2 regions of the Solwaraspora sp. WMMA2065 genome follow, and region 1 is predicted to be linked to the other one. Evidence: riboswitches for the same ligand, from Rfam matches in the RefSeq annotation. Region 1 holds a riboswitch; the other holds the start of a gene.
The links. Region 1 has a riboswitch for cobalamin ahead of O7610_RS05915 (VWA domain-containing protein). Riboswitches for the same ligand answer to the same signal wherever they lie in the genome.

Region 1 (7,842 bases):
TGGACCCGGCTGAACTGCACCCGCGGGGAGTGCGCTCCCCGTTCTTCGGTGGCACGCACCGTCCCACTGTGGTTGGCGAAGAGTAGCGGGACCGACCTGCCCTCGAAGCGCCTTGCGACTGCCCGTAGGTTGACAGCGACAAGGCCACAACGAGACCCTTTCGCGATTCTGACTTTTGGTGCTGGAGGTTTGCCGTGGACTGGTCCCTCGGAAACATACTGATTCTGCTGGTCGTGGTGTTGCTCGGTGCAGTCGCGGGGTGGCTCGTGATGAGCCGCCGGTCCGCCGCCGGCAAGGACGCCCCGGTGAAGCCTGAGGCGGCTGCCGCCGTCGAGCCGCCGACCACCACCTCGGAGGAGCCGTCGCCGGCCGACCCGGCCCGTCCGGAACCCGCATCGCCGGCCGACCCGGTCAAGACCGAGCCCGCCACCGAGACTCCCGTCGAGCCCGCTGCGGATGACACGGCCGAGCCGGTCAGTGTTGAGCCGGTCAGTGTCGAGCCGGCCAGTGTCGAGCCGGCCACTACCGCCGATGCGGCCAGCCCTGAGCAGGTGCCGGCCGTCGACCCGCCCGCCGTCGACCCGCCCGCCGTCGACCCGCCCGCCGCCGTCGAGCCGTCTACCGCTGAGTCGCCCGCCGCCCCCGAGGCTGGGCCGGCGGACGACTTCCGGCGCATCGAGGGCATCGGGCCGAAGATGGCCGCCGCCCTGCAGTCCGCCGGGATCCGCACGTACGAGCAGTTGGGTGCGACCGACGAGGCGGCGCTGCGCGCGGCGGTCCGCGCCGCCGGGGTACGGGCCACTGCCAGCCTGCCGACCTGGCCGGCCAAGGCCCGGGAGTTGGCGGCGGCGCGCTCCACAAGCTGACCGGAAAGTCAAGCGGCCACAGTGGATCGATCGTCGGCTGACCTAGGTCCCGGCGATCGGGCACGTACGGCGGCAGCGACCGATCACCGTACCGGGTGACGATGAGGTCGCGCACCGGCGGCGGGGTGCCGCCGGTGCCGACCGAACGAGGTGATCGGCATGGCCGCAGTGCGCACCGGCCAACCTGCGGATGCCGATGCTCAACGACATGCAGCAGATCATGCGCACCGCGTACTACGGCACCGCCGGTCGCTGATCGTCCCCGGTCCGGCTGTGGCACGCTGCCGCAGCCGGACCTGTCCCGCCTGCCCGACGGCCCCGGCGGTCACTGTTCCTCGGGGAACGCCACACAGTTGGCGCAGCCCGGACTCGGCACGGGCAGTTCCGTCTGATCATCGAAGGTGATCATTTTGACGACCAGCGGGTGGTCGACCGGGATCGGTCGGGCGGCCACCGTGCCGTCCGGCTCACCGACGAGTTCGACGCAGGCCAGGCGGACCTGCTCCGAGCGCATCAGACAGACGCCCCGGTTCGCCGGTGGCACCCCGCCCGGAAACACGATCCGCACCGGTGAGGCGTCGGTCGGGTGGTACGGCACCAACTGGGAGCGGAAGACGAAGGCCGGCCTGTCATCGGGGCGGAACACCGCGACCCCGAACCGGTAGTTGTCCGTGTAGGTGGTGCAGAGCGCCGCCTCGCCCGGGCAGCACCGTACCGAGGTCGGGGTCCGCCACGAGGCCGCTCAACTGGCCGGTGGCGCAGCCAGCCGGAGTCCACCAGTCCGTGATGGTCGGATCGCTGGTGGGGATCGGCGAAGCCGCCCATGACGGCGTCGGCGTACCTGCGGCCACCGGCGTGGCGGACACGCCGCTTGCCGACAGTCACGCCAGGGTAGCTGCCACGAGGATCATAGCGGCTGTGGTCGTCGATGGTGGGCGGCCGCTGCAGAACCCGGACCCGGATACCCCTGTCCAGCTGGCTGCGGTCCAGCGGAATCGCCTCCGCCGAGGCCGCCGCGCTGATCACTTCGGTGTTGATGGTCAGATGTTCGTGCCGTTCGGCGGCGACCAGCCGCCGCACCCGGTCGCGGGCGGCGGCCCGGCTGCCCAGGCTGCGTACCGCCGGATCGTCCGGGCCGGGCAGGTCGATGCCGTGCACGGTACGGAAATGCTGGCGCCAGACGTCCTGTCGCCGTACCGGCTGCGCTGGCCGGCGAAGCCGCGCGATGACCGGACCGGCTGGCAACGGCCGCCAGCCGGCGGCGGTCGGCACGGCCGCCGTCAGGCCGTTCAGTTCGTCGAGTGCGACCTTGACGCGTTTGCGGGTCAGCCCCAGCTCGTGGGCGAACTGACCGCTGCTGCGGGCACCGAGCATGGTCAGCGCCCGGTAGACCAGATCGGCATCGGGTGAGGCGCCCCACCGGGTCAGTGGTGCAACCGCAGTCGGGCCGTGCGTCCTGATGCTCCCCGTTCCCCGTGTCACAGCCGTCAGCTCAGCACAGTAACAACGCCGTAGGGGAGAAGCCACGGCACCGGACGGTTGCACGATTGTGCAATCGGTTCGCGCCGTACCTTGTCGAACGTGCGCCAATGGGTGACCGTGATCCGGGCAGGCGCGCGTTCGGGGGCGTCGCTTGTCGGCCGCCGGAACGCGGTGGCCGGCAAGCGACGGCACTACGCGGTCAGGACGTCGGGGCGGACTTTCCCCAGCGGGGGGCGGCGAAGCGCAGCCCGGCGAGCCGGTCCGGCGGTGCGGCCAGGCCCGGCCCGCCGGTGGCGATCCAGTCGACGACGCTCGACAGTGCCGTCTCGTCGTGCACCCCGCCGAGCCACACCGGGCGGGCACCCAGTCGGCGGGCCAACACCGCTGGCTGCACCACCACCACATTGGACCGGTCACAGGCGTTGAGGCAGTCGGACACCCGTACCGGCGCGGCCGCGCGCAGTAGGTCGAGCTGCCGGTCGTGGTCGACGTCCGGGTGTTTGCGGCGGGTGCCGCAGCAGCAGCCCCGGCAGACGGTCACCCGGGCGGGGTGCCCGGGTGCCGGTCCCGCCGGGCCAAGCTCCGCCGTCACGCGACGTTGGCGAGCGTGGGCCGCCGGTCACCGGTCCGGGCCGGGGTGAGCAGCAGTCCGAACACCACCCCGAAAACCGTCCACATCGTGGCGAGCTGCGCCAGCGAGGCGAGCCGGAACTCCCACAGCAGCGCCGCCGGGATATCGGCGGGCACGTCGACCCCGGTTGCCGGCGAGAACGCCAGCAGCAGGGCGTACCCGACGACGGCCAGCGCCGCCGCGACCACCGTCCGGTAGGGAGCCGGCCGCGCCCAGCCGGTCAGCCGCCGGTGGGTCAGCAGCGCCAGCCAGGTGACGGCGGCCGCGGCGATGATGAACGACAGATACTGCCCGGTGCGCTGGTTGACGGTGTCCGGGTCGCCGACGCCCGGCGGGTTGGCCGGGAAGTGGATCGCCGGTAGCAGCGCCACCACGACGAAGCCGAGCCCGGCGAGCAGCCCCACGCGGCGGAAGTCGTCGCGGCCGGGCAGCAGGTGCCGGGTCGCCGCGAAGACCACGGCGACGATCAACGCCAGGCACAGCGCCACCGCGACGGTGGCGACCAGCCCGCCGAGGACCTGCATGGCCCGACCGACCAACTCCTCGTCGTGGCTGTGTCCGGCCGTCCCGGTCGCAGCGCGGGCCTCCTCGACGACCAGCGCCGACTCGATCTGCGGTTCGACGATCAGCAGGGCCGCCACCGCACCTGCCGCGCCGGCGGCCGTACCGGCGAGCAGTCCGCGGCCCAGCACCGCGCGGAACGGGTAGGTAGTCATCGGAGCTTGGCCGCCGCTCAGTGGCACGGTACGCCGAGGGCGTGCCGGCCGTCGTGGGTGAACTCGTGCATGAACTCGGCGGCACCGGCCAGCACCAGCCCGTTGTCCTGCGCGACCAGGTAGATGACGACCGCCGCGACGGCGGCCAGCAACCAACCGGCGAGCGGTACGCGGATGGCGGTGGTGGTGACCTCTCCGCCGACAGAAGGTGCAGTCATGCCAGGAAATCCCCTCGTCCATGCCTCGTGGCGATGCGGTGCGTGCCACGGCCGGTCTCCTGGCTCCCGGATCGTCGCAGCCGTCCCGCCTTCCCGGACCGTCGTCGGCCCAGTGGCATGGTGGATCGGACACTTCCCGGTCACAGTGGCGAGGACCACGCCGGACTCACACCGGCTTCCCGAACACCGTGGCATGCGCAGCGTACCGCCGTCGTGACCGGCCGGGCAATGGCTGTGGCCGTGGCCGGCAACGGGACCGGCGCCACATTGACGGTGGACCGCGGGTGGGGGAGCATGACCGGCACGAGCGGTGCGCGGAGGAACCCGGTGCGAATCCGGGGCGGTCCCGCCACTGTGACCGGTGAGTCGCGTCCCCCTGAGACAGCCACTGCCCCGATGGCGGGAAGGCTCGGGACGCGACGTCGATCCGGCAGCCAGGAGACTCCGGCCGCTCGCTGGTCCACCGGTACGCGGGCGTGGACACCCGCGGGAGGGATTCACCATGCACACCTGTCGGCCCCTGCCATGACGCCGTACCCGTTCACCGCCGTCGTCGGCCTGCCCGACCTGCGGCAGGCCCTGCTGCTCGCCGCGGTGCACCCCGGCATCGGCGGAGTGCTCATCCGGGGTGAGAAGGGCACCGCAAAGTCGACGGTCGTCCGCGCGCTGGCCGGGCTGCTACCGGAGGTCGACCGGGTGCTCGGCTGCCGGTTCGCCTGCGACCCGGCGGCCCCGGACCCGGCCTGCCCGGACGGGCCGCACACCGCGCCGGTGACCGCGCGTGGCGGCCCGGCCGCACTGGTCGAGTTGCCGGTCGGCGCCACTGAGGACCGGGTGGTCGGCACCCTCGACATCCAGCGGGTGCTCAGCGCCGGCGTGAAGGCGTACGAGCCGGGGCTGCTCGCCGCCGCGCACCGGGGCCTGCTCTACGTCGACGAGGTCAACCTGTTGCCGGACCATCTGGTGGACCTGCTGCTGGACGCGGCGGCGATGGGCCGGGCCCACGTCGAACGCGACGGGGTGTCGGTCAGCCACGCCGCCCGGTTCCTGCTGGTCGGCACGATGAACCCGGAGGAGGGCGAGCCGCGTCCACAGTTGCTGGACCGCTTCGGGCTGATGGTGTCGGTGGCCGCACCGACCCTGGTGGCGGACCGGGCCGAGGTGGTGCGCCGTCGGCTCGCGTACGAGACCGACCCGGTGGCGTTCGCGGACCGCTGGCAGTCCGCCGACAACCAGCTCGCACTGCGGGTACGCGATGCGCGGGCGGCCCTGCCTGCGGTCACGCTGCCCGATGCCGAGATCGACCGGATCGCCCGGATCTGCCTGGCGTACCAGGTGGACGGTATGCGGGCCGACATCGTGATGGCCCGCGCCGCCGTCGCGCTGGCCGCCTGGCGGGGCCAACCGGCGGTCACCGCCGCCGAGGTCGCCGAGGCAGCCCGGCTGGCGCTGCCGCACCGGCGGCGCCGTGACCCGCTCGACCCGCCCGGCGCCGACGAGCAGCGCCTCGACGAGGTGCTGCGTGACGAGTGCGGCGACGATCCCGATCCTCCTCCGCCGCCGGGTCCGCCACTACCGGACGGTGGGCCGCCACCCGGCCCGCCCGACTCGGACGGTGGGCCGCCACCCGGCGCGCCCGACTCGGACGCCGGCCGGCATCCTGAGCCAGCTACGGCAGACGCCGACGGTCCGGCGGTCGGTGCCGAGCAGCCGGACGGCGTACCGCCGGGCGGTCCGGCTCCGGCGGCGGCCGGGCCCGCGTACCGGCCCCGGACACTGCGGCTCCCCGGGCTCGGTGCGGGCGCGACGCCCGGCCGACGTTCGGCGGCCCACGCCGACCGGGGCCGGGTAGTCGGCGCCGGGTCGCCGACCGGACGGCCGTCGACGGTGCATCTACCGGCAACGGTGCGCGCCGCCGCGTCCCGGGGTGCCCGCCGGATCACCCCCGCCGACCTGCGCCAGGCCCGCTACGTCGGCCAGGAGGCGAACCTGATCCTGTTCGTGGTCGACGCCTCTGGGTCGATGGCGGCCCGGCAGCGAATGACGGTGGTCAAGACCGCCGTGCTGTCGCTGCTGCGCGACGCCTACCACCGGCGGGACCGGATCGGGATGATCACCTTTCGGGGTGCCGCCGCCGACGTGGTGCTGCCGCCGACCAGCAGCCACGAGGTGGCCGTCGCCAAGCTGGCGCAGCTGCGCACCGGTGGCCGTACCCCGATCGCCGCCGGGCTGCGCGTCGCCGCGGCCACCGTCGCCGCCGAGCACCGCCGGGACCCGCGCCGTCGGCCGCTGGTCCTGCTGGTCACCGACGGGCGGGCGACCGCCGGACCGGACCCGACGACGCTGGCACCGGTGCTCGCCGGTACGCCGATGGTGGTGCTCGACTGCGAGGCCGGCCCGGTGCGGCTCGGTCTGGCCCGCCGGCTCGCGGCCGGCTTCACCGCGCAGTGGCTGCCGCTGGCCGCGTTGGCGGCGTCGGGTCCGGATGTCCACGACCGGCTGAGGGCGGCCTGATGCCACAGGGAAGACCGGAACACGTTCCCGACGATGGGCTGACCACCCGGGCCCGGCGTCGCCAGCCGGTGCTCGCGGTGCACACCGGCCCCGGTAAGGGCAAGTCGACGGCGGCGTTCGGGATGGCGCTGCGGGCCTGGTCGACCGGCTGGCCGGTGGTCGTCTACCAGTTCGTCAAGTCTCCGAAGTGGAAGGTGGGTGAGGAGGCGGCCCTACGTACCCTCGGTGAGTCGGGCCGAGGGGCGCCGGTGACCTGGCACAAGATGGGGGAGGGCTGGTCCTGGATCCAGCGCCCCGGCACCGAACGCGACCACGCCGCCGAGGCCGCCGAAGGTTGGGCGCAGATCCGTCGGGACCTGGCCGCCGAGGCGTACCGGTTCTACGTGCTGGACGAGTTCACCTACCCGATCAAGTGGGGCTGGATCGACGTCGCCGAGGTGGTGTCGGTGCTACGCGACCGGCCGGGCAGCCAGCATGTGGTGATCACCGGCCGCGACGCCGCGCCGGAGCTGATCGACCTCGCCGACCTGGTGACCGAGATGACCAAGGTCAAGCATCCGATGGATGCCGGACGCAAGGGTCAGCAGGGCATCGAGTGGTAGCCGTACCCCGGGTGGTGATCGCCGCACCCGGCTCCGGCCACGGCAAGACCACGGTGGCCACCGGCCTGCTCGCCGCCTTCGCCGAACGTGGGGTCCGGGTCGCCGGGTTCAAGGTCGGCCCGGACTACATCGATCCCGGCTACCACGCGCTCGCCGCCGGTCGGCCGGGCCGCAACCTGGACCCGGTGCTGGTCGGCGAGGACCTGGTCGCGCCGCTGTTCGCGCACGGTGTCGCCGGCGTCGATCTGGCCGTGATCGAGGGCGTGATGGGTCTCTACGACGGCCGGGTGGGTGCCGGTGACGTCGGTTCCACCGCGCACGTCGCGGCGCTGCTGGCCGCGCCCGTGCTGCTGGTCGTCGACGCGGCCGGGCAGAGCCGGTCGGTGGCTGCCCTGGTGCACGGCTTCCGGTCGTTCGGTCAGGTCCACATCGCCGGGGTGATTCTCAACCGGGTCGGCTCCGACCGGCACGCACAGGTGCTGCGGGACGCCTGCGCGGAGGTCGGCACCCCGGTGCTCGGGGTGCTACGTCGACAGCCGTCGGTCGACACCCCCTCGCGGCACCTGGGTCTGGTGCCGGCGGTCGAACGCACCGCCGAGGCCCGCGCCTCGGTCGAGGCGTTGGCGGCGCTGGTCGCCGCGTCGGTCGACCTGGACGCCGTGGCGGCGGTGGCGCGCACGGCGGCCGTGATGACGGTCGAACGGTGGTCTCCGGCGGCTGCCGTCCACGATGCCCCCGACCTCGGTGCCGGGGTGGGCGCCGGCGGGCAGCCAGGACCGGCCGACGGCCGACCGGTCGTCGCGGTCGCCGCCG
Region 2 (7,842 bases), 2.4 Mb from region 1:
CAGGTTGAGCAGGAAGGCCCGTCGGTCGGCGCGGCTGCGCAGCTCCCGCAGCTCGAAGATCGAGTCAATCCATCTGAAGCAGAACTCGGCCTTGCGGGCGATCGACGGGATGTTCTCCACCGCCGCGAACGCCGCGAACCGCTCCCGCTCGTCCGGCACGTAGGTGTCCAGCAGGTTCAGGTAGAACTGGACGTGCACCGCCTCCTCGAACAGTTGCCGGGACAGGTAGAGCCGGCCCTCCGGGGAGTTGACGTGCTGGTAGAGGTTGAGCACCAGGTTGTTCGCGACGATGGTGTCGCCGGTGGCGAAGAACGCGACCAGCCGGGACACCAGGTGCCGCTCGGCAGCCGACAGTCTGGCCAGGTCCGGCAGGTCGGAGTGCAGGTCGACCTCCTCCACCGTCCAGGTGTTCTTGATCGCGTCCCGGAACCGGTCGAAGAACTGCGGATACCGCATCGGCCGCAGGGTCAGGTCCATGCCGGGGTCGAGCAACAGCTGCCGTCGGCCCGCAGCTGCGGCGGCGGTCGCGGTGGCGGCATTAGCGGTCGCGGCGTCGGTGTTGGTTTCGGAGACGGTGGTCACTGGCAGGCCTCACAGGTTTCGGGGTTTTCCAGGGAGCAGGCCGACGCCTCGTCGTCGCCGGTCGCGACAACCGGCCCTACGACCGGCCCGACGGTCGGCCCGACGGTCGGCCCGACGGTCGGCCCGACGGTCGGCGCGATGCCGACGGTGGCCTGCTGGATCCGGGTCGCCGGACGCGACCGCAGGTAGTAGGTGGTCTTCAGCCCGGACTTCCAGGCGTACAGGTACATCGAGGACAGCTTGCCGATGGTCGGTGCGCTGAGGAACAGGTTCAGCGACTGCGACTGGTCGACGTACGGGGCGCGGGCGGCGGCCAGGTCGATCAGCGCCCGTTGCGGCAGCTCCCATGCGGTACGGAACAGCTCCCGCACGTCGGCGGGCAGGTCCGCGACACCCTGCACCGACCCCTCGGCCCGCTTGATCTGCTCCCGGACCGGTGCCGTCCACAGCCCGCGCGCCTTCAGCTCGCCGACCAGGTACGTGTTGATTTGCAGGAACTCCCCGGACATGGTTTCGCGTTTGAACAGGTTGGACACCTGCGGCTCGATGCATTCGTAGCAGCCGGCGATCGAGGCGATCGTCGCGGTCGGCGCGATCGCGACCAGCAGCGAGTTCCGCAGGCCGTGTGCGGCGATCGTCGACCGCAGCCGGGCCCACCGTTCGGGCTGGCCGACCTCGGCACCCCACAGGTCCGGGTGCAGCTCGCCCCGGGCGGCCCGGGTCTCGGCGTACGCCGGATGCGGGCCGAACCGTTCGGCGAGCCCGGCGGAGGTCTCCAGCGCGGTCAGGAAGATCTCCTCCTGGACGCGGGTGGACAGCTCCCGGGCCGGCGCCGAGTCGAACGGCAGCCGCAGCGTGAAGAACGCGTCCTGCAGGCCCATCAACCCCAGCCCGACCGGCCGCCAGCGCGGGTTCGACGCCGCCGCCTGCGCCGCCGGGTAGTAGTTGATGTCGATCACCCGGTCGAGAAACACCACGGCGGTACGGACCGTGGCGCGCAGCTTGTCCCAGTCGACGCCGTCGGCGGTGACGTGCGCGCCGAGGTTGATCGACCCGAGGTTGCACACGGCGGTCTCGGTGTCGCTGTTGACCTCGAGGATCTCGGTGCACAGATTGGACAGGTGGATCGTGTTGCCCGGCTCGCCGGTCTGGTTGGACAGCCGGTTCGCGGCGTCCTTGAACGTCATCCACCCGTTGCCGGTCTGCGCCAGGGTGCGCATCATCCGCCCGTACAGGTCGCGGGCCTTGACCGTCCGGACCGCTTTCTTCTCCGCCGCGCGGTACGCCTCGTCGAACGCCTCGCCGTACAGGTCCGGTAGCTCGGGTGCGTCGGACGGGTCGATCAGCGACCAGTCGGCGTCCGCCTCGACCCGCCGCATGAACTCGTCCGGGATCCAGTTGGCCAGGTTGAGGTTGTGGGTGCGCCGGGCGTCCTCGCCGGTGTTGTCCCGCAGCTCCAGGAACTCCTCGACGTCCGGGTGCCACGGCTCCAGGTAGACGCAGGCGGCGCCCTTGCGGCGGCCGCCCTGGTTGACCGCCGCGACCCCGGCGTCGAGGGTCTTGAGGAACGGCACGATGCCGTTCGACCTGCCGTTGGTGCCCCGGATCAGCGCGCCCCGGCCACGGATCCGCGACCAGGAGATGCCGATCCCGCCGGAGAACTTCGACAGCTTCGCCACCTGGTGGTAACGCTCGTAGATCGAGTCGAGCTCGTCGCGCGGCGAGTCGACCAGGAAGCACGACGACATCTGGGTGTGCCGGGTGCCCGAGTTGAACAACGTCGGTGAGCTGGGCAGATAGGCCAGGCTGGAGATCAGCCGGTAGAAGTCGACCGCCTCGGCCGGCGTCTGGGACAGCCCGCACGCCACCCGCAGCAGCCAGTACTGGGGCGTCTCCACCACCAGCCGGGTCTGCGGATGCCGCAGCAGGTAGCGGTCGGCCACCGTACGCAGCCCGAAGTACTCGAAGCGCAGGTCGCCGTCGACGTCGACGGCGTCGTCGAGTTTGCGGGCGTTGCGGGCGACGAAGGCCGCGGTGTCGTCGCCGATCAGCCCGAGGCCGTGGGCGTAGCGGATGGACTGGCTGAAGCTGGCCACCTGCTGGCCGCGGACCTCCTTGTCCACGTAGGCGGCGAGCAGCCGGGCCGCCAGCTTCGAGTACTGCGGCTCCTCGCCGATCAGCTCTGCCGCCGTCTGAATGGACAGCTTGTCCAGCTCGGCGGTTGTCGCCCCGTCGTACAGTCCGCTGATCGTCCGGGTCGCCACCCGCAGCGGGTCGACCTCGTCCAGGTCGGCGACCCAGTGTTCGACCGCCTTGACGATCTTGTTGACGTCCACCGGTTCGGTGTCGCCGTTGCGCTTGCGTACCTGCATCGGTTCCCCTTGTCGTGCCTGTCCACCGGTCGACGGACACGCGGGGAGGACGCCACCGGTCACTCACCTGACGGTCTGCTCCGCCGGGTGTCGACCGGTCGTCGGCGTCGGCCGTCCCGCGCGGCCTTCGACCACCGCACGCGACGCGTGCGGCACGCTGGCAGGTCTTCGGACTCGTGGGCGTCGTGCTCGTGCCTATTGGCCGTCGCTTCCCGGACCCGCCACGGGCCCAGTGCTCGGTGACGGCGGTCGTTCCCACTCACCGCTGCGGGGCAGTCCCGGACTCACACCGGGTTCCCTCTTGCCTCGACCACCGCCGAGGGGCGGCCGAACCAGCTGCGGGGTACACCATATATGGGAGCAAGCTAGAAGACGCAACACCAGATACTGTGTTCGGCGTGTCGCGGCGTCGGGTCGCACCGGGTACGCGGAGGAGGAACCGTCGGGTGAGAAGCGTGCTATGGGGCCTGTCCGGGGCGGTGCTCGGCACCCTCCTCGTCGGGGTACTAGCGACGGCTGCGGGAGGTGAACCGGTCAGCGATCCGCTGTCGCCAGACCTCGTAACTCGGCAGCGCACCGTCCGGTGACAGATCGGTCTCCGATCGTTCAGCGATGTCGGCCGCCTGTTCGACGCTGGTGCCGCACAGCACGGCCACCGCCGTCCGCGTGTGCGCGTTGACCAGCCCTGCCCGGTCGCGAGCCAGCGCGGCGAAAGCCGCGCCCTGAGCCAGGAAGGAGCGATGCTCGCCGCTGAGTTGCCACAGCCGACGCAGCGCCGGCTCACTCACCCCGCCGGTGTAGGTCGCCGCGTAACCGACGCCGCTGACCAGATCGTCGTGACGGTCGGCCGGGAACCGCCCGACGGTCGCGATCACCCGATCGACGTCGGCACCCTCCACGAACCACATCGCCCGGCCGGTGCCTTGGTCAAGCGCGCGATCCAGGTAGTGCCGGAAGTCTCCGTGCGGCCATCCCGCCACGTCGGCCCGGTACTGCTGGCGAACATGCCTGATCGGGTCGAGGGTCGCCCGGTGAAAGCCGAGGCCATCGACTGCCAGCCAGTGCAGCACCGGGTCGGCGGGCAGCACCGACCGCCACCGGAACCGGGGCAGCCGGCCTATCGCCCGCCCGACCCCGAAGTAGATCAGGAAGCGATGTGCCGCGCCGCGTCCAGTCAGCAGTCGGCCCACCCGACGGGTCCGGGTCGGGGCCACCGCGTCGAGCATCGCGTACGCCGCCGCGGCCCCCTCGTACGCGAAGCTTCTGAAGTCCCGCGCGGTGCGGTCCAACCGGGCCTCCAGCTCGCCGACGCTGGTCGAGTCCAGGGCCGCGTCGAAGCCGGCCTGTACCGTGCGGTCCACCATCTCGAAGACGCTTCGGGTAGTGGTGTCAGCCAGGCCAGTTCCACGACGGACGGCCACCGTCCCGTCCGGGGTGAGGGTCAGCAGTCGGCGGCGCAGTGATCGCCATGAGCACGGCATGTTACGACTCCAGGATGTTCGATCTGGTAGCGATGTACCCATCGTCTGGAACCGGGTGCCGCCGATCTTCTCCGACTTTGCGAACGCCGCGGTTCGCTGGCTATCGGGTCGGCGACGGCCGCCAGCCCGGCAGCGAGACGGTGTCAGCCAGCGCCCGCAGCACGTAGGGCATGGCCACCCGCTGAAAATCGACGTCCGGCGCGTGCTGGCGCACCCGACCTTCCAAAACGAGAAGCGCCAAGATCGGATAGACGAACTGGACATCTGCGTAGAGGCCGCGCGTGCGTTGGGCGGCGAACATCCGGTATGCGAAATCCGCAAGGTTGAATTCACCTGCGGGCCGGCCAGCCGCCGCGACCACCAGCGCCGCGATGTCGCAGCGGAACCCGACGAGGTCTGCCGGGGGCTCGACCCGGTCGGCCGTGGCCAGGAGAATTTCGGCGCACCGGTCACCCGCGCCGGACGCCATCGCCTGGAAGAACTCCGCGAAGGCCCGCCGGGCGATCGGGGTGAGCTCGTGAACGAAGCCGGCGTCGAGCACGGTCACCCGGTGCGCTGCCAGATGTAGGTTGCCGGGGTGCAGGTCACAGTGCACGAATCCGTCAACGAAGACCATCTGGAAGGCTGCCCGCATGGCTGTCACCAGGGCCGTCTGCGGAGGCGCGGCGGGGAGGCTGAGGCGGATGTCCGACAGGTATTCGGTCACCAGCACCGTCCGGTCCGACAGTTCGCGGTACACGCTGGGCACCCGTACCCCATCGAGATGCGCCAGGTTTCGGCGGAGCCGGCGCAACGCATCAGCCTCGGCGCACAGGTCGAGCTGCCGACGTATCGCGGCACCGAGCTGGTCGACGAGTTCCACCAGTGGTGCGCGCCGAAACCTGGGCAGCGTGCTGACGCCGCGGGCGGCCACGCGTAACAGCGCGAGATCCGTGTCGATCACGGCATCGATCCCGGGCCTGATCACCTTCACCGCGACCTGTTCTCCGGTTCGGAGCCGGCCCCGGTAGACCACCGCGACGCTACCTGCGGCTACTCGCCGCAGACCACCGACACCGCCATCGAGTGCGGCACCGACGCTCCCGGTGATCGGCGGCCGGATCGACGGCGGTGTGACCTTGTCGAACAGCCGACCAAGCCGCGCGGCCACCGCGGGTGGGACGACGTCGACCCGGGTGGCGAGGATCTGACCGAATTTGATGTACGTCGGACCGAGTCGCTCGGCCGCGTCGGCGAGCAGGTCACCGGCCAACCGCTGCCAGGCGTACCGGTCGGCTAGACGTCCCCGCAAACCGGCCCCGCTGAGTGCGACCGCAGCCCGAAGGACGATGCGCGTCAGGTGACCGCAGATCGTGAGCACCCGGACCGCCGGATGATGGCGGATCGGCCGACGCGGTCGACGGTGCGCGCCCTGGCTGATGAAGGCAAGCGAGAACGGCATTGTTCCTCCTCCTGGTCGTGACGACCGTTCTCGAGGTCGTCGCGGATCAGGCTAGGGTTGCGTCGCCGATCTCCCATACGGCCACGACAGAGATGGGCAAATTCTCGGCTGATCCACCGCCAGACAGCTATCCCGGCGCCTCGAACCGCCGCTGTTTCTGCGTTCTTGCTAGCTCACCGTCCAGTACTGGACGGCCAGCACGGCGATGGCGAAATCTGGTGTCAGCGCGCAACCGGTGCACCGGTCGGCGAAGCAGCGACCGGCGAGACCTCCCCGCATCGGAGTGCCTCGACTCCACCGGCGCGCACAAGTCACGTCAACCACTTAGTCGGAACCGCTCACGCAGCTCGACGCGGTTCTCGAGGGCGGTAAGCGAACGATCAGTTTCTGCTTCCGAAACGCGCCGCCATCTGAATAGGTCCGGCACCACGACAGCCACACCAGAGAAAGGGTGATGTGAGAATGACGCTTCAATCGGTCAGCGCCACCACCGGCGGCGCTGGAAGCGCTCCGGAGTGGGAGCACTACCTCGAGGGCGATCCCGCGCTACTCAACAGCGAGTTCGGCGACATGCTGGAGCGCGGCGCGGTCCGGCTCGACGCTCGCACTGACGAGCAGGTCGAGTACGAGGCCCTGCACCACCGGGACCCGATGATCCGGGAGCAGTCGCTGTACCAGGCGATGGACCGGCGGCTCAGCGGTGCCGTCGACCTGCTCGCCGAGGCGGTCGCCAACGACTCCGACCGGCAGGTCCGGTGGAACGCGCTCTGGGCCCTGGAGAAGATCGGCGGCACCGATGCGCTGCGCGTGCTGGACCGGCACGCCAACGACGACGACCCGGATGTCGGCGAGTGGGCCCGGCTGTTCGGTTCGGAACTGCGCACCGGCCTGCCGTCGTTCGACAACCGGTCGTTCACCTACGACTCGAGTCGGACGTTCGACGAAACCATCCTGCTGAACATCCACTGCGACGTCTACGTCGCGTTGGACGAAAGCGGCCGCAACTGGGGCAAGATCACTCTCTCGCCGCAGGGCCTGGCACGCAGCTACGGGCAGGCGCACGCATGCCCGAACGTCGACACCCGGAACCAGAAGCTGATCATCAGCAAGACCCTCGACGGCCTGCATGAGGACGGTTCGCCGCACACCGAGAACTTCGTGTTCCGCGGCCTGACCAACCACGCCAACGCCGGTCGTGGCAGCTTCTACTTCGAATCGCGAGGGCTGCGTCCGGTCTTCCTCTCCGGACGGGCCGACGACGACTCGCTGGGTCACCGCAACGAGATGGTCGCGGCCAAGCGCTCCGGTGAATGGACGCTGGACCCGAACATGCTGATCAAGGGCGAGCCGGCGATCCGCTACGTCCGCGGGCGAGTGCACACCTGGGGCTACCTCAACTTCGACACGATGCGGGGCAGCTCGCTGGAGGATGTCCTGTTCCCCGGCAACAGCATCCTGGGAACGTTGGACACCCCGAGCGGGCCGCTGGCCAATGCCTTCATCGTCGGAACCTTCAAGGGCAAGCTGGTCGACTGGAACGGCGACGGCGCCATCGACGCGAACTCGCTCGACATCTACTCGACCCGTGACGGTGACGTGGACTCCGACCAGGACGGTGTCGCCGACATCGAAGGCGTGCAGTTCTGCCCGCGTACCAACTGGATGAACTGACCAGGATTTCCCCACGACCGGGGCGGGCGACGTCGCCCGCCCCGGTTCCTGTCGTCGGGCACCACGCGGTTGCACCCAAGCCGATACCCGAATAAACCACCTCGGGGGAACTATCAGCATGTTGGTCCTTATCGCCAGTATTGACACGGACTGCCACCGGTCGAAAGCGGGCCCACTCCTCGGGAGTTACCCGACTTTCAACCGACAGGAGCGGCGTGACCTGCGAATATCAACTGTCGACGGGAACTCGATGAAGCTTGCGCGCAGGCACCCGGCCCAGCCGAACATCCCCACC

Region 2: it holds a riboswitch for cobalamin, as region 1 does, so the genes downstream of both, O7610_RS16640 (ribonucleoside-diphosphate reductase subunit alpha) here and O7610_RS05915 (VWA domain-containing protein) in region 1, are expected to answer to the same signal.

The regions. Positions count from the first base shown of each region.
Region 1 covers NZ_CP128361.1:1,269,209-1,277,050, forward strand. The annotation lists partial or broken gene O7610_RS05880 (maleylpyruvate isomerase N-terminal domain-containing protein) at 1-86, shown strand, start outside; gene O7610_RS05885 (helix-hairpin-helix domain-containing protein) at 270-866, shown strand; gene O7610_RS05890 (hypothetical protein) at 1,192-1,512, opposite strand; gene O7610_RS05895 (hypothetical protein) at 1,653-2,276, shown strand; gene O7610_RS05900 (hypothetical protein) at 2,548-2,889, opposite strand; gene O7610_RS05905 (CbtA family protein) at 2,937-3,695, opposite strand; gene O7610_RS05910 (CbtB-domain containing protein) at 3,713-3,913, opposite strand; cobalamin riboswitch at 3,946-4,119, opposite strand; cobalamin riboswitch at 4,231-4,358, shown strand; gene O7610_RS05915 (VWA domain-containing protein) at 4,439-6,427, shown strand; gene cobO (cob(I)yrinic acid a,c-diamide adenosyltransferase) at 6,427-7,029, shown strand; gene O7610_RS05925 (cobyrinic acid a,c-diamide synthase CobB) at 7,023-7,842, shown strand, end outside.
Region 2 covers NZ_CP128361.1:3,675,154-3,682,995, forward strand. The annotation lists gene O7610_RS16635 (ribonucleotide-diphosphate reductase subunit beta) at 1-582, opposite strand, end outside; gene O7610_RS16640 (ribonucleoside-diphosphate reductase subunit alpha) at 579-2,954, opposite strand; cobalamin riboswitch at 3,097-3,306, opposite strand; gene O7610_RS16645 (DUF1702 family protein) at 3,461-4,477, opposite strand; gene O7610_RS16650 (ABC1 kinase family protein) at 4,536-5,876, opposite strand; gene O7610_RS16655 (HEAT repeat domain-containing protein) at 6,339-7,547, shown strand.